One region of the Rhizobium sp. USDA 4016 genome, then DNA from elsewhere that is predicted to be linked to it. Evidence: predicted binding sites of a transcription regulator. Region 1 holds the regulator's gene; each other region holds the start of a gene.
What was found. The regulator PhoB, encoded in region 1, activates phosphate uptake and scavenging genes when phosphate is short. The targets are predictions, from matches to a motif close to TGTCATNNANCTGTCAT.

Region 1 (3,948 bases):
ATCACGTGCTGTCGCTCGCCATGCCGACCGTCATGACCGGCGCGATCATCTCGCTCGCGCGAGCGCTTGGTGAAACGGCGCCGCTGCTGCTCATTGGTATGAACGCCTTCATCACAAGCCCGCCGGATGGTATCTTCGCGGCGTCGACGGCCCTTCCCAGCCAGATCTACATCTGGGCGGACAGCCCGGAGCGCGGCTTCGTATCGAGGACCTCCGCCGCAATTCTCGTGCTGTTGGGCTTCCTCATATTGATGAATGCAATCGCCATCTTCCTCAGGCAGCGTTTTGAACGCCGCTGGTAACGGAGTAAGGATTATGAACATGTTGACTGAAACAGCAGTTGAGAAGGCTCTGGAGCAGAAACTGAATACGAGCGCCTATAAGATGGTCGGCAAGACGGTGTCTGTCTACTACGGCGAGAAGCGTGCGCTTTTCGACGTGAACCTGAACGTCCGCGAAAACACTGTTACCGCCCTCATCGGCCCATCGGGCTGCGGCAAGTCCACGTTCCTGCGTTGCTTGAACCGCATGAACGACACGATCGACAATTGCCGCGTCACGGGCGAAATCAAGCTGGACGACGCGGATATCTACGATCCGGACATCGACGTCGTGGAACTCCGCGCCCGCGTCGGCATGGTCTTCCAGAAGCCGAACCCGTTCCCGAAGTCTATCTACGAGAACGTTTCTTACGGACCGCGCATCCATGGAATTGCGAGGTCGAAGGCCGACCTTGATCAGATCGTCGAAAGCAGCCTCCATAAGGCCGGCCTCTGGAACGAAGTCAAGGACCGCCTGCAGGAATCCGGCACCGGTCTGTCGGGCGGCCAGCAGCAGCGCTTGTGCATCGCGCGCGCCGTTGCCGTCAGCCCGGAAGTCATCCTGATGGACGAACCGTGCTCGGCGCTCGATCCGATCGCGACCGCCAAGGTCGAGGAGTTGATCCACGAGCTTCGCGAGAACTACAGTATTGTCATCGTGACGCACTCGATGCAGCAGGCAGCCCGCGTTTCGCAGCGCACCGCCATGTTCCACCTCGGCAATCTCGTCGAGGAGAATGACACCGACAAGATGTTCACCAATCCGGACGACCCGCGCACCCAGGATTACATCATGGGCCGCTTCGGCTGAGCTGCGGCGTTCAGGCTATTCAAGGACAATCCCAATGGCATCGACCCATATCTTTTCTGCCTATGACGAGGATCTGAAGTATTTGTCCCGCCGCATCTCGGAAATGGGCGGGCTTGCCGAGCAGATGGTGTCGGACGCCGTCCGCGCGCTAGTTAACGGTGACGCTGGCTTGGCCCAGAAGGTCATCTCCGACGATGTCGTCATGGATCACGCCGAGCGCGAGATCGGCGACAAGGCGATCGTCACGATTGCCCGCCGCCAGCCGGTGGCCTCGGACCTTCGCGAGATCATGGGCTCGATCCGCATCGCGGCCGATCTCGAGCGCGTCGGCGATCTCGGCAAGAACACCGCCAAGCGTGTCATCGCCGTGCAGAGCACCGGCGTTCCGCGCAAGCTCGCCCGCGGTCTCGAGCATCTTTCCGAACTGGCGCTGGTCCAGCTCAAGGAAGTACTCGACGTCTATGCCTCGCGTTCAGCCGACAAGGCGAAGTCGATCCGCGAGCGCGACGAGGAAATCGACGCGATGTACACCTCGCTGTTCCGCGAGCTGTTGACCTACATGATGGAAGATCCGCGCAACATCACCAGCTGCACGCATCTTCTCTTCTGTGCGAAGAACATCGAGCGCATCGGCGATCACGCCACTAACATTGCCGAAACGATCTATTACATGGCGACCGGCGCACAGCCGGAAGGCGAACGTCCGAAGGACGATACTGCCAACACCGTCGGCGCGGTCACGGAATGACAATTCCGAACCGGCCCTCAGGAGACAGAACCGAATGATCCCGAGAGTTGCAGTCGTTGAAGACGAAGAGGCACTGAGCGTGCTTCTTCGCTATAACCTTGAGGCCGAAGGTTTCGAGGTCGACACCATTCTGCGCGGCGACGAGGCCGAAATCAGGCTTCAGGAGCGCACGCCGGATATTCTGATCCTCGATTGGATGCTGCCGGGCGTGTCGGGCATAGAGCTTTGCCGCCGCCTGCGCATGCGCCCGGAAACGGAGCGTCTGCCGATCATCATGCTGACGGCGCGCGGCGAGGAAAGCGAGCGTGTGCGCGGCCTTTCCACCGGCGCCGACGACTACGTGGTCAAGCCGTTCTCCACGCCCGAACTCGTTGCCCGCGTCAAGGCGATGCTGCGCCGCGCCAAGCCCGAGGTGCTCTCCACGGTGCTGAAATGCGGCGATATCGAACTCGACCGCGAAACGCATCGTGTTCACCGCAAGAGCCGCGAAGTCCGTCTCGGCCCGACCGAATTCCGTCTACTGGAATTCCTGATGTCGTCGCCCGGCCGCGTCTTCTCGCGTTCGCAGCTTCTGGACGGTGTCTGGGGCCACGACATTTATGTCGACGAGCGCACCGTGGACGTTCATGTCGGTCGACTGCGCAAGGCGCTGAACTTCTCCAACATGCAGGACGTCATCCGCACCGTCCGCGGCGCAGGATATTCGATGGAAGCATAGCAGGGAGGCTGGAGAAGATGTCGGTGCGGGTACTTGTTGTTGAGCAGGACGAAGATCTGCTCGCGACACTGAAGCATGCTCTGGAGACAGAAGGGTATTCGGTGAACTGTCTTCACCCGCATGCGTCGCTGGTCGAGCTCGTTGCGTTGCGGCTGCCTGATGCGGTGATATTCGGTGCGCCGGCTCCTGGCTCGATGGCAATCTCGACATGCCGCCAGTTCCGGACAACTGGAGCGACCGCCCGCCTTCCGATCGTGGTGCTGCTGGACTCGGCCCTCGAGCAGGACCGGTTGGCCGTTCTCTCCGCCGGAGCCGACGACTGCCTCATAAAGGCAGTCTCCCCCGTGGAACTCCTCATCCGCTTGCGGAACCTCCTGCGGCGTCTCAATCCAGCGCTGCTGGAGAGCACACTGAAGGTCGGGGATCTGACGCTCGATAAGAACGCCCGCCGGGTTCACAGGCAGAAGAAGGAAGTCAAGCTCGGCCCCACCGAGTTCAGGCTGCTCGAGTTTCTGATGAAGTCCCCCGGCCGCGTCCACTCCCGATCGGAATTGAGGGCATCGCTGTGGGGTAACGATGCCAGTGTCGATGAGCGCGCTGTCGACGTACACATCGGGCGTCTCCGGAAGGGCATCAGTTTCGGCAAGGCCGATAAGGTGATCCGGACGGTGCGTGGCGCCGGCTACGCACTCGGCGACTTCTGATCCGGATCAGGTTCCTATCCTATCCCCGTCGCTGTGCGCACAGATTGAGACGCGCGATACAGCTGTTCGCGCAATACGTGTGTCACGTCGATTTCACGCGACTGCCTATATTAGGGTGTGCTTAGTCGCGCTGGAGGTGATTCCAGTCCGCCTTCGGCTCCCATACTCGCCTAAGGGCGTCAGACATATAATCCCGCTGGGATGAGGGTTCGGCCCGATAGGCCACACTCGTCCCAAAGTACAGCTAGTTTGGTTGAAGCGATTTGGAGTATTCCATGACGATCAAGACGGCGTTGTTGAGAATGTCCCTGATTATCGTTTCCGGGTGGGTCATGGTCGGCACCATCACCTTGGTGATGTTCCATTGACCAGCGAGGTGTAAACGGCATGCGGTTCCTGGTGTACACGAAAACGATCGCTGAACTCGATTATGACGAAGAGACGCGCGTCTTGACGATCATCTACCGGGACGGCCAACTGCGATCCGTTCCCCATGTCGATCCCAAGATCATGATGAAAATGGTTGCACAGCTTCCTCCGGAACGATCCCTCTACCTGATGCAGGCGGCGATCTGAACGTCGCGGGCAAGGCAAGGTGCGACCGCACCTGGCGTCAATGCATGGCCTCGATAAAGGCGCGGCGATAG
Region 2 (3,948 bases), on a different contig from region 1:
ATGCGCTCGGTCCGATGACGCCGACGGCGTCTCCGGCCTCCGCCTTGAACGAGACCCCGCGCAGTACCATCGTCCGGGTACCAGGAACGGCAAGGTGAAGCGCTTCCACGGACAGGTTGGCGGTCGGTGCAGGCAGGTCGACATGCCGCTCCTCGGCCGGCAGCAGTTCCAGATGCTTCGTCAGTCTGCTCCAGCTTTGCCGGGCGGCGACAAAGCCCTTCCATTGTCCGATTGCAAGCTCCACAGGTGCCAGCGCCCTGCTGACGAGGATGGAACTTGCGATCATGATGCCGGGCGTCGCCTCTTGCCTGACGACCAGGATGGCGCCGACCGCCAGCACACCGGATTGCAGCATCATCCGAAGGACTTTTGAGATCGACATCAGACTGGTCGTGACGGTCGTCGCCGAGATATGATTGGCAAGATACCGGTTGTTAACCTCGGTCCATTTGGTGGCCAGCAACGACCCGAACCCCATGGCCAACACGGCCTCGGAGTTTCGCCGTGTCGCTTCGGCAAGATTCAGTCGCCGCGCGGAAAGCTCTGCGGCAATTTTTGCCGGTTTGCGGGACTTGAATTCGGCGAGTGCTGTAAGGCCTATCAACATCACCGCACCGGCAAGCGCTGTGACACCGATCCAGACGTGAAAGAGAAAGCACAGACCGATGTAAAAAAGCATCCACGGCATATCGAACAGCGCCGTTGGCCCGGGGCCGGAGAGAAAACCGCGTACTGTATCAAGATCGCGGATCGACTGCAGACCGTCGCCCGGCATTCGCATCCGCGAGGGCAACAGGATCAGGGAGTTATAGACGTCGCCTCCCAAACGCTCGTCGACAGCGGCTCCGGCGCGCATCAAAAGCATCGAACGGATAAAATCGAGCAATCCCTGGAAGATGAAGAGCGTTGCTGCAATGATCGCAAGCCCGGAAAGTGTCGGCAGGCTTCGACCCGGAATCACCCGGTCATAGACTTGCAACATGAAGAAGGAGCCAGTGAGCGCCAATATGTTGACAATGCAGCTCGTGGCTCCGACACCCAGGAAAGCGCGCTTGAGGGAAAAAAGCACCGCCACAAGGAAAGCCCGTGGTGGGCCGGATTTTTCGTTCGTCATGCAGCGCTCCGCGGTTGTATCACCGACACGAAGCGGGAGCCGTTCGTGCAGGCCATTCAACATTTGATTCTCAGTTCGACGCTATTGTTATCATCCCATGCGGTCGGCGTGTTCCCGTTAAAAAGTTTCTTTCGGTCTAAATTAAGGACCGCTTTACAGCGGACGCATCTGAATGGCCGATGTGCAGGAACGGGACGAGGTCGCGCATGCCTTGCGGACGAAATTTTCACCCACTATCTCAGCCGCGGCGTTCGAGAAAAGCAAGCCCGGCCTGCAAATCCTGCTGTGGATAAGGGAGATTGCCGACGAAATTTGGCCCTGTTGGCCGCCTACGGGCTGGGATCCGGCAACCTTTCGTTAACCATGCCGGCCTATCAATGGGGCGCTGCTTTTCCGCGATAGCAAGGCAGCACGTCGCGTGGCGGGCTTTGCCGCTTCAGGCACGTGGCGCTTGGGCTGGATATCTTCGCCAAGGAGTTTGCAAATGCAGCTTATCGCTTTACCGGATACGTTCAACCTGATCGGCAACGATGCGCTTATCGTCATGAAGGCCGAGGACACACATCAAGCCGTGTGTGTGACGAAAGATGCGCTTGCTGGTGTTCAGGCTGCGCCCGACCCACGGTGGCTGCCGCAGGATCTGAGCGTACTCGAACTTATTGCAAGCCGGAAATTCGATCATGGCGAGATCGCCTTCGATGGCCGCATCTGGATCACGGCGAAGGATGTCCAGAACTGGCATAAAATGACGCGGCATTAAATTCAGCCGACGACGACGGGTTACGAGCGAGCGACAAGGCAATTGTCGCATTTCCGTAATATCCCAGCCCTAAGTTTAGAATGGCTCCAAAACTAGGGGCCGTTCTCAACTTTGGAGCCAGTCCCATGAATGAACATCTTTCTCAAAAGATATTCCCCACGACGCAACTTGAAGACGCAGATGGCGAAGGCCACAATTCGAGCCTCAATCCGACCATGGGCGAAATCATCAGCAAGCGCTTTTCGCGCCGTAGTTTCCTCCAGGGTTCGCTTGCAGTTGCCGCCATTACCGCGACCGTCAGCCCAGTGGCGTTGATGACGGCGGAAAAGGCGCGCGCGAATGGCGCTTCTGCCTTCTCCTTCCCGGAAGTCGAGGCCGGCGTGGATGCCAACCATCACGTCGCCGAAGGCTACAACGCCGACGTCCTTTTGCGTTGGGGCGACGCGCTCTTCCCCGACGCACCGGCCTTCGACCCGACCAAGCAGACGGCAGAAGCCCAGCGCCGGCAATTCGGCTACAACAACGACTATGTCGGCTTCATCCCGCTTGAAGGTTCTTCGACAAACGGGCTGCTTGTCGTAAACCACGAATATACGAACCCGCACCTGATGTTTCCCGGCATCGTCAAGATCGTCGACGGGAAGATCTCCCAGGGCAAGCTCAGCAAGGAACAAGTCGACGTCGAAATGGCCGCGCATGGCGGCACGATTGTCGAGATCCGCAAGGTCGACGGAAAGTGGCAGGTCGTTCCGGAAGGCCGCTACAACCGCCGCATCACCTCTACCACGGAAATGCAGCTTACCGGCCCGGCTGCCGGTCATGATCGGGTCAAGACCTCGGCGGACGCCACCGGCACGCGCGTCATCGGCACGCTCAACAACTGTGCCGGCGGCGTGACCCCTTGGGGCACCTACATCATGGCTGAAGAGAATTTCCACGGCTATTTCTCCGGCGAACTGCCGGAAGGCCATAGGGAAGCCGCCAATTACAAGCGCTACGGCGTGCCGGAAGGCGGATATGATTGGGCCAATTACTACGACCGCTTCGACCTCTCCAAGGAACCGAACGAACCGAATCGCTTTGGCTGGATCGTCGAAGTCGACGTCATGGATCCGACCGCGACCCCGAAGAAGCGCACCGCTCTTGGCCGTACCAAGCATGAGGGAGCGGCATCGATCGTCAGCAAGGACGGCCGTGTTGTCTTCTATCTCGGCGATGATGAACGCTTCGACTATGTCTACAAGTTCGTGACGTCGGGAACGTTCAATGCGAACGATCGTGCCGCCAATCTTGATCTCCTCGATGAGGGCACGCTTTACGTGGCCAAATTTGCCGAGGACGGTACGTTGCAGTGGCTGCCGCTCATCTTCGGCCAGGGACCGCTGTCAGCCGAAAACGGCTTTGCCAGCCAGGCCGACGTTCTCATCGAGACGCGTCGCGCCGCCGACATTATCGGCGCAACGAAAATGGACCGGCCGGAAGACATCGAACCGAACGCCGTCAACGGCAAGATTTATGTCATGCTGACCAACAACAGCAAGCGCAAGGCCGATCAGGTGGACGCCGCAAATCCCCGCCCCGACAACGCCTTCGGTCACATCATCGAGATCACCGAGGATGGCGGCGATTACTCAGCAACTTCAGGCAAATGGGAAGTTCTCTTGAAGTGCGGCGATCCTTCGGTTGCCGAAGTCGGCGCGACTTTCTCGACCGAAACTTCCAAGAACGGCTGGTTCGGCATGCCGGACAACTGCGCCGTCGATTCGGCCGGCCGTCTTTGGGTCGCAACGGACGGCAATAACAACAAGGCCACCGGCCGCACTGACGGCCTTTGGGCTGTCGACATCGAGGGTGACGCCCGCGCCACCTCTCGCCTGTTCTTCCGCGTCCCGGTCGGTGCCGAGCTCTGTGGTCCGCTCTTTGCCCCGGATGACGAAACGGCTTTCGTCGCCGTGCAGCATCCCGGGGACGGCGGTGATGACTGGGCGGGCCATGGCCGCCCATCCTATTACGAGGATCTTTCCACCAGGTGGCCAGACTTCAAGGATGACATGCCGGTGCGCCCGTCTGTACT
Region 3 (3,948 bases), 2.5 Mb from region 1:
GACGATGTTGACCGAGCCGTCTGCGGTTGGAACTTCGATGTCGAAGGTCCGCTCGCTCAGCACGTTGAAACCGAGATTTTCGAGAAGCGGCACGCGGCGTGAGAGCGGAAGCTGCTCGCGAGCATGGAAAATCTTGAGTGAGAAGACCCGGCCGCGTTCTGCATCATTGCGGTAATAGAACTCGATGCGTATCGGCTCGCCGGAGGCGCAATCGGTGATGTCCGGAAGATCGGCAACCGTTTCTTCAGCGGTGAAGGAATCCTGGAAGGCATTGCTGACGGCGATCTTCGGCGCCTTCGGCCCAGCCAGCGCTTCGAAGCGATCGTCCCAGCGGGCGGTGATGGCGCGGATCGCTTCCTCGAGCTTCGCTTGCGGGATGCGCGGCGTTTTGCCGCCGGATCGGCCGATGATGAAGTGTACGCGCGCAACCCGCCCTTCCGGGAAGGCCGGATAATAGGCAGAGACCCGGCCGTCGTAGACGGTCTTCAGATAGGTGCCGATCTTTTCGCGAACGATGGAATCGTATTCCTCGCGTGGTACATAGACGATGACCGACACAAAACGGTCGAAATGATCGATGCGCGGCAGAACGCGGACGCGCGGCCGTTCGACTAGATCGTTGATCTGTTCGGCGAAATTCGCGAGCAGCGTCGTGTCGATCTGGAAAAGATCGTCGCGTGGATAAGATTCCAGCGTGTTGTACAACATTCGGCCGGAATGGCTCATGGGGTCGAAGCCGAAATGATCTGTCACTTTGGCAACTTTGGAACGGATGAGCGGAATTTCCGAAGCCGAAGACGTATAGGCCGTAGAGGTAAAGAGGCCAACGATGCGCAGTTCACCGGTGACGTTGCCGTCCTTGTCGAATCGCTTGACGCCGACATAATCCATATAGGCGCGGCGGTGGACGACGGATTTCACATTCGCCTTGGTGACGATCAGGAAATCCGGACCATCGAGAAAGGCGAGGATTTCCGGCGTCGTCGTTACGGCATCCTTGCCGGTGCGCAGCACCAAGACATCCGGATCAGAAAGAATGCCGAGGCCAGCGCCCTTGTCACGCTCGACCTTCGCTTCGCTGCCCTTGCTGGAATAGACATATTCACGCATGCCAAGGAAGGTGAAGTTTTCATCGCGTAGCCAGGTGAGGAAAGCCAGTGCTTCGTCCCGATCGGCCTTTTTGCGGCTGGCGCCGTAGCTGCCCAATTCGGCAATCACGGTGTCGAGCTTGGAAAGCATGGGCTTCCAGTCGGAAACAGCCTGGCGGACCTGCTCCAGCACGATCATGATGCGCTTGCGAAGGTCGCCGGATTGCGCCGCAGTCAACGGCGAAATGTGAATCTGGATATGGCTGACACGTTTTGCCGGATCGCTCGCCTCCTCGGCTGAATAAAGTACCGGCGTCTTGCCATGCTCCATCACCAGGATCGGATGCACCGCCATATAGAGATCGCGATAGGAGCTTGTGACCTCGCTCATAACGGACTCGTAAAGGAACGGCTTATTCTGATCGGTAACCGTCAGCACCGAGACCGCAACGCCATCGGGTTCGACATCGGCCAGCGTTTCGATCGTAACGCGCGGGACCTTGCCGTCCCAGCCCGCAAGCTCCTTAGCGGAATGAACGGCCGAAAGCGCCAGCATCTCCGGTGTGTATCGATCGAGGTCGTCTCCACTCGCCCGGCCGAAGAGGATTTCCGGATCGAGATGCGGCTCTTTGGCTGCAGCAGCGATCTTCTTTGCGCTTTCGATCAGCTTTTCCCGTCGCGGATGGTTTTTGGCAGCCATTGAAGACATTCCCCGATTTGTGTGATTTGGCGCAAGTTAGCAGAAGAATTGTCGAAAAAACCCCTAAAAGAGGCTCCGCCTTGGCAGTTTCTGTGCGTTTTTGACCTTGTTTCAGTAAAATTTCAGAGGATTCTCCGATTATAGGAAAGCCCAGGCCGGTCTTGGATTTTTTCGGCTCGCCGAGATTTCCACGCATGGATGAAGAATGGTTGACAGCTGCGCGGCAAAAGGACGATCAACAGCGCATCGAATTCGGGGTTTAAAATTACTATGCCGGATAATAGTGCTGCAGGAACGGTGATCGTCATCTCCAGCCATGTCGTTCGCGGTTCGGTCGGCAATCGTGCCGCCGTCTTCGCGCTTGAGACGCTCGGCCATCAGGTCTGGGCACTGCCGACGATCATTCTGCCCTGGCATCCCGGTCATGGCCGTTCGACCCGGCTCACTTTTGCGGAGGCCGATTTCGATGCCGCCATCGATGATCTCATCCGTGCGCCGTGGGTTGGAGAAGTGAAGGCGGTCTTGTCTGGTTATTTCGGAAACGCTGCCCAGGCTGGTTCTGTTGCCCGTCTTGTCGGTGCATTGCGTGAAAAGAATCCCGAGCTGCTTTATGTCTGCGATCCGGTGATGGGCGATCTGGGCGGCCTCTATGTGCCCGAAGCGACGGCGGAGGCGATCCGCGACCAGCTGATCCCGCTTGCGTCTTTGGCGACACCCAACCGCTATGAGCTGGCCTGGATGGTGGGCGCACCGTTGGAGGACAATACAGCTGTCATGGAGGCTGCTTTGTCACTCGGCCCTTCCCGCATGCTTGTCACCTCCGCTGTTCCGATGATGGCTGGCGGCACCGGAAATCTCTATCTTTCCGGCCGCCATGCTCTGCTTGCCGAGCATCGTGTCGTCGACAATCCGCCGAACGGACTGGGCGACCTGCTGGCGGCCGTCTTCCTCTCGCGGCTTCTTTCCGGGATGGACGACGAAAAGGCGCTGCAGCTTGCAACAGCCAGCGTCTATGAAGTGCTGGTGCGTGCGGTCAAACGCGGCAGCGATGAGCTTACGCTCGCAAGCGATGCAACAAGCCTGTCGACACCGATGGCCATGGTGCAGATGCGCCGCCTCATGCATCCCGCCCAACGGAAGAAGAGTTAGAGGCGCACGTTTGCGCATTTCGCATGCGCAGCAGTTGATCTTGAAGCGTCTGCGCGCTAATCGACAGTCATGCAGTGTTTTCCAACTTCACTTCTGGACGGCTATCGCAACTTCATGAACGGGCGTTACGCCGACGCCCGCGACCGCTATAAGATGCTGGCTGAAAACGGTCAGAGTCCGAATACGCTGGTTATTGCCTGTTCGGACTCGCGCGCAGCACCGGAACTTATCTTCGACGCCGGCCCCGGTGAGCTTTTCGTCATCCGCAACGTCGCCAACATGGTGCCGCCTTACGAGCCGGATGGCCATTTTCACTCGACATCTGCCGCTTTGGAATTCGCCGTACAGGTCTTGAAGGTTTCCGACATCGTCGTCATGGGCCATGGCCGCTGCGGCGGTATCCGCGCAGCGCTTGATCCCAATTCCGAACCGCTGTCGCCTGGTGATTTCATTGGCCGCTGGATGTCGCTCGTCCGGCCCGCTGCCGAGCAGATCCAAAGCAATGACGTGATGACTGCCGCTGAGCGCCAGACGGCGCTCGAGCGCGTCTCGATCCGCAACTCGCTCAATAACCTCAGAAGTTTTCCGGATATCAAGGCGCTTGAAGAGGCAGGGAAGATCGCCCTGCATGGGGCCTGGTTCGATATCTCGACCGGTGAACTTTGGGTGATGGACGCGGAAACGCGCGATTTTATCCGCCCGGAAGTATAAGCTTCGCGGGCGGGAAGCTCACTGGCCGTCGATCTGCTGGCCGATATAAGCGATTGCCTGTTGGTAGACCGTTGCGGCGTTCCAGCCTGCGATTGCTGCAAAGTTCGCTTCGCCTGGCTGATAACCCGCGCCGGGCTGCCAGCCGTGGCCTCTGAGGAAGTTTGCCGTCGAAGCCAGGGCATCAGCGCGCGAGCCAACCATGTCGACGCGGCCGTTGCCGTCGCCGTCGGCTCCGAAACGGACCACATTGCGCGGCAGGAACTGCGTCTGGCCGATTTCGCCATGCGCCGCGCCGCGAGC

Region 2: ACZ9DP_RS07945 (PhoX family protein) is a predicted target of PhoB. The motif match lies at 1,918-1,934, and genes of this name have one in related genera.
Region 3: ACZ9DP_RS35930 (NAD-glutamate dehydrogenase) is a predicted target of PhoB. The motif match lies at 1,987-2,003, and genes of this name have one in related genera.

What each region holds. Positions count from the first base shown of each region.
Region 1 is NZ_JBWCCY010000004.1:1,564,353-1,568,300, forward strand. It holds gene pstA (phosphate ABC transporter permease PstA) at 1-302, shown strand, start outside; gene pstB (phosphate ABC transporter ATP-binding protein PstB) at 316-1,131, shown strand; gene phoU (phosphate signaling complex protein PhoU) at 1,166-1,879, shown strand; gene phoB (phosphate regulon transcriptional regulator PhoB) at 1,914-2,597, shown strand; gene ACZ9DP_RS22850 (winged helix-turn-helix domain-containing protein) at 2,615-3,301, shown strand; gene ACZ9DP_RS22855 (hypothetical protein) at 3,689-3,877, shown strand; gene ACZ9DP_RS22860 (hypothetical protein) at 3,915-3,948, opposite strand, start outside.
Region 2 is NZ_JBWCCY010000002.1:1,427,866-1,431,813, reverse strand. It holds gene ACZ9DP_RS07960 (type I secretion system permease/ATPase) at 1-1,114, opposite strand, end outside; gene ACZ9DP_RS07955 (hypothetical protein) at 1,287-1,475, shown strand; gene ACZ9DP_RS07950 (hypothetical protein) at 1,599-1,874, shown strand; gene ACZ9DP_RS07945 (PhoX family protein) at 2,000-3,948, shown strand, end outside.
Region 3 is NZ_JBWCCY010000004.1:4,073,595-4,077,542, forward strand. It holds gene ACZ9DP_RS35930 (NAD-glutamate dehydrogenase) at 1-1,788, opposite strand, end outside; gene pdxY (pyridoxal kinase PdxY) at 2,059-2,937, shown strand; gene ACZ9DP_RS35940 (carbonic anhydrase) at 3,007-3,648, shown strand; gene ACZ9DP_RS35945 (lytic murein transglycosylase) at 3,667-3,948, opposite strand, start outside.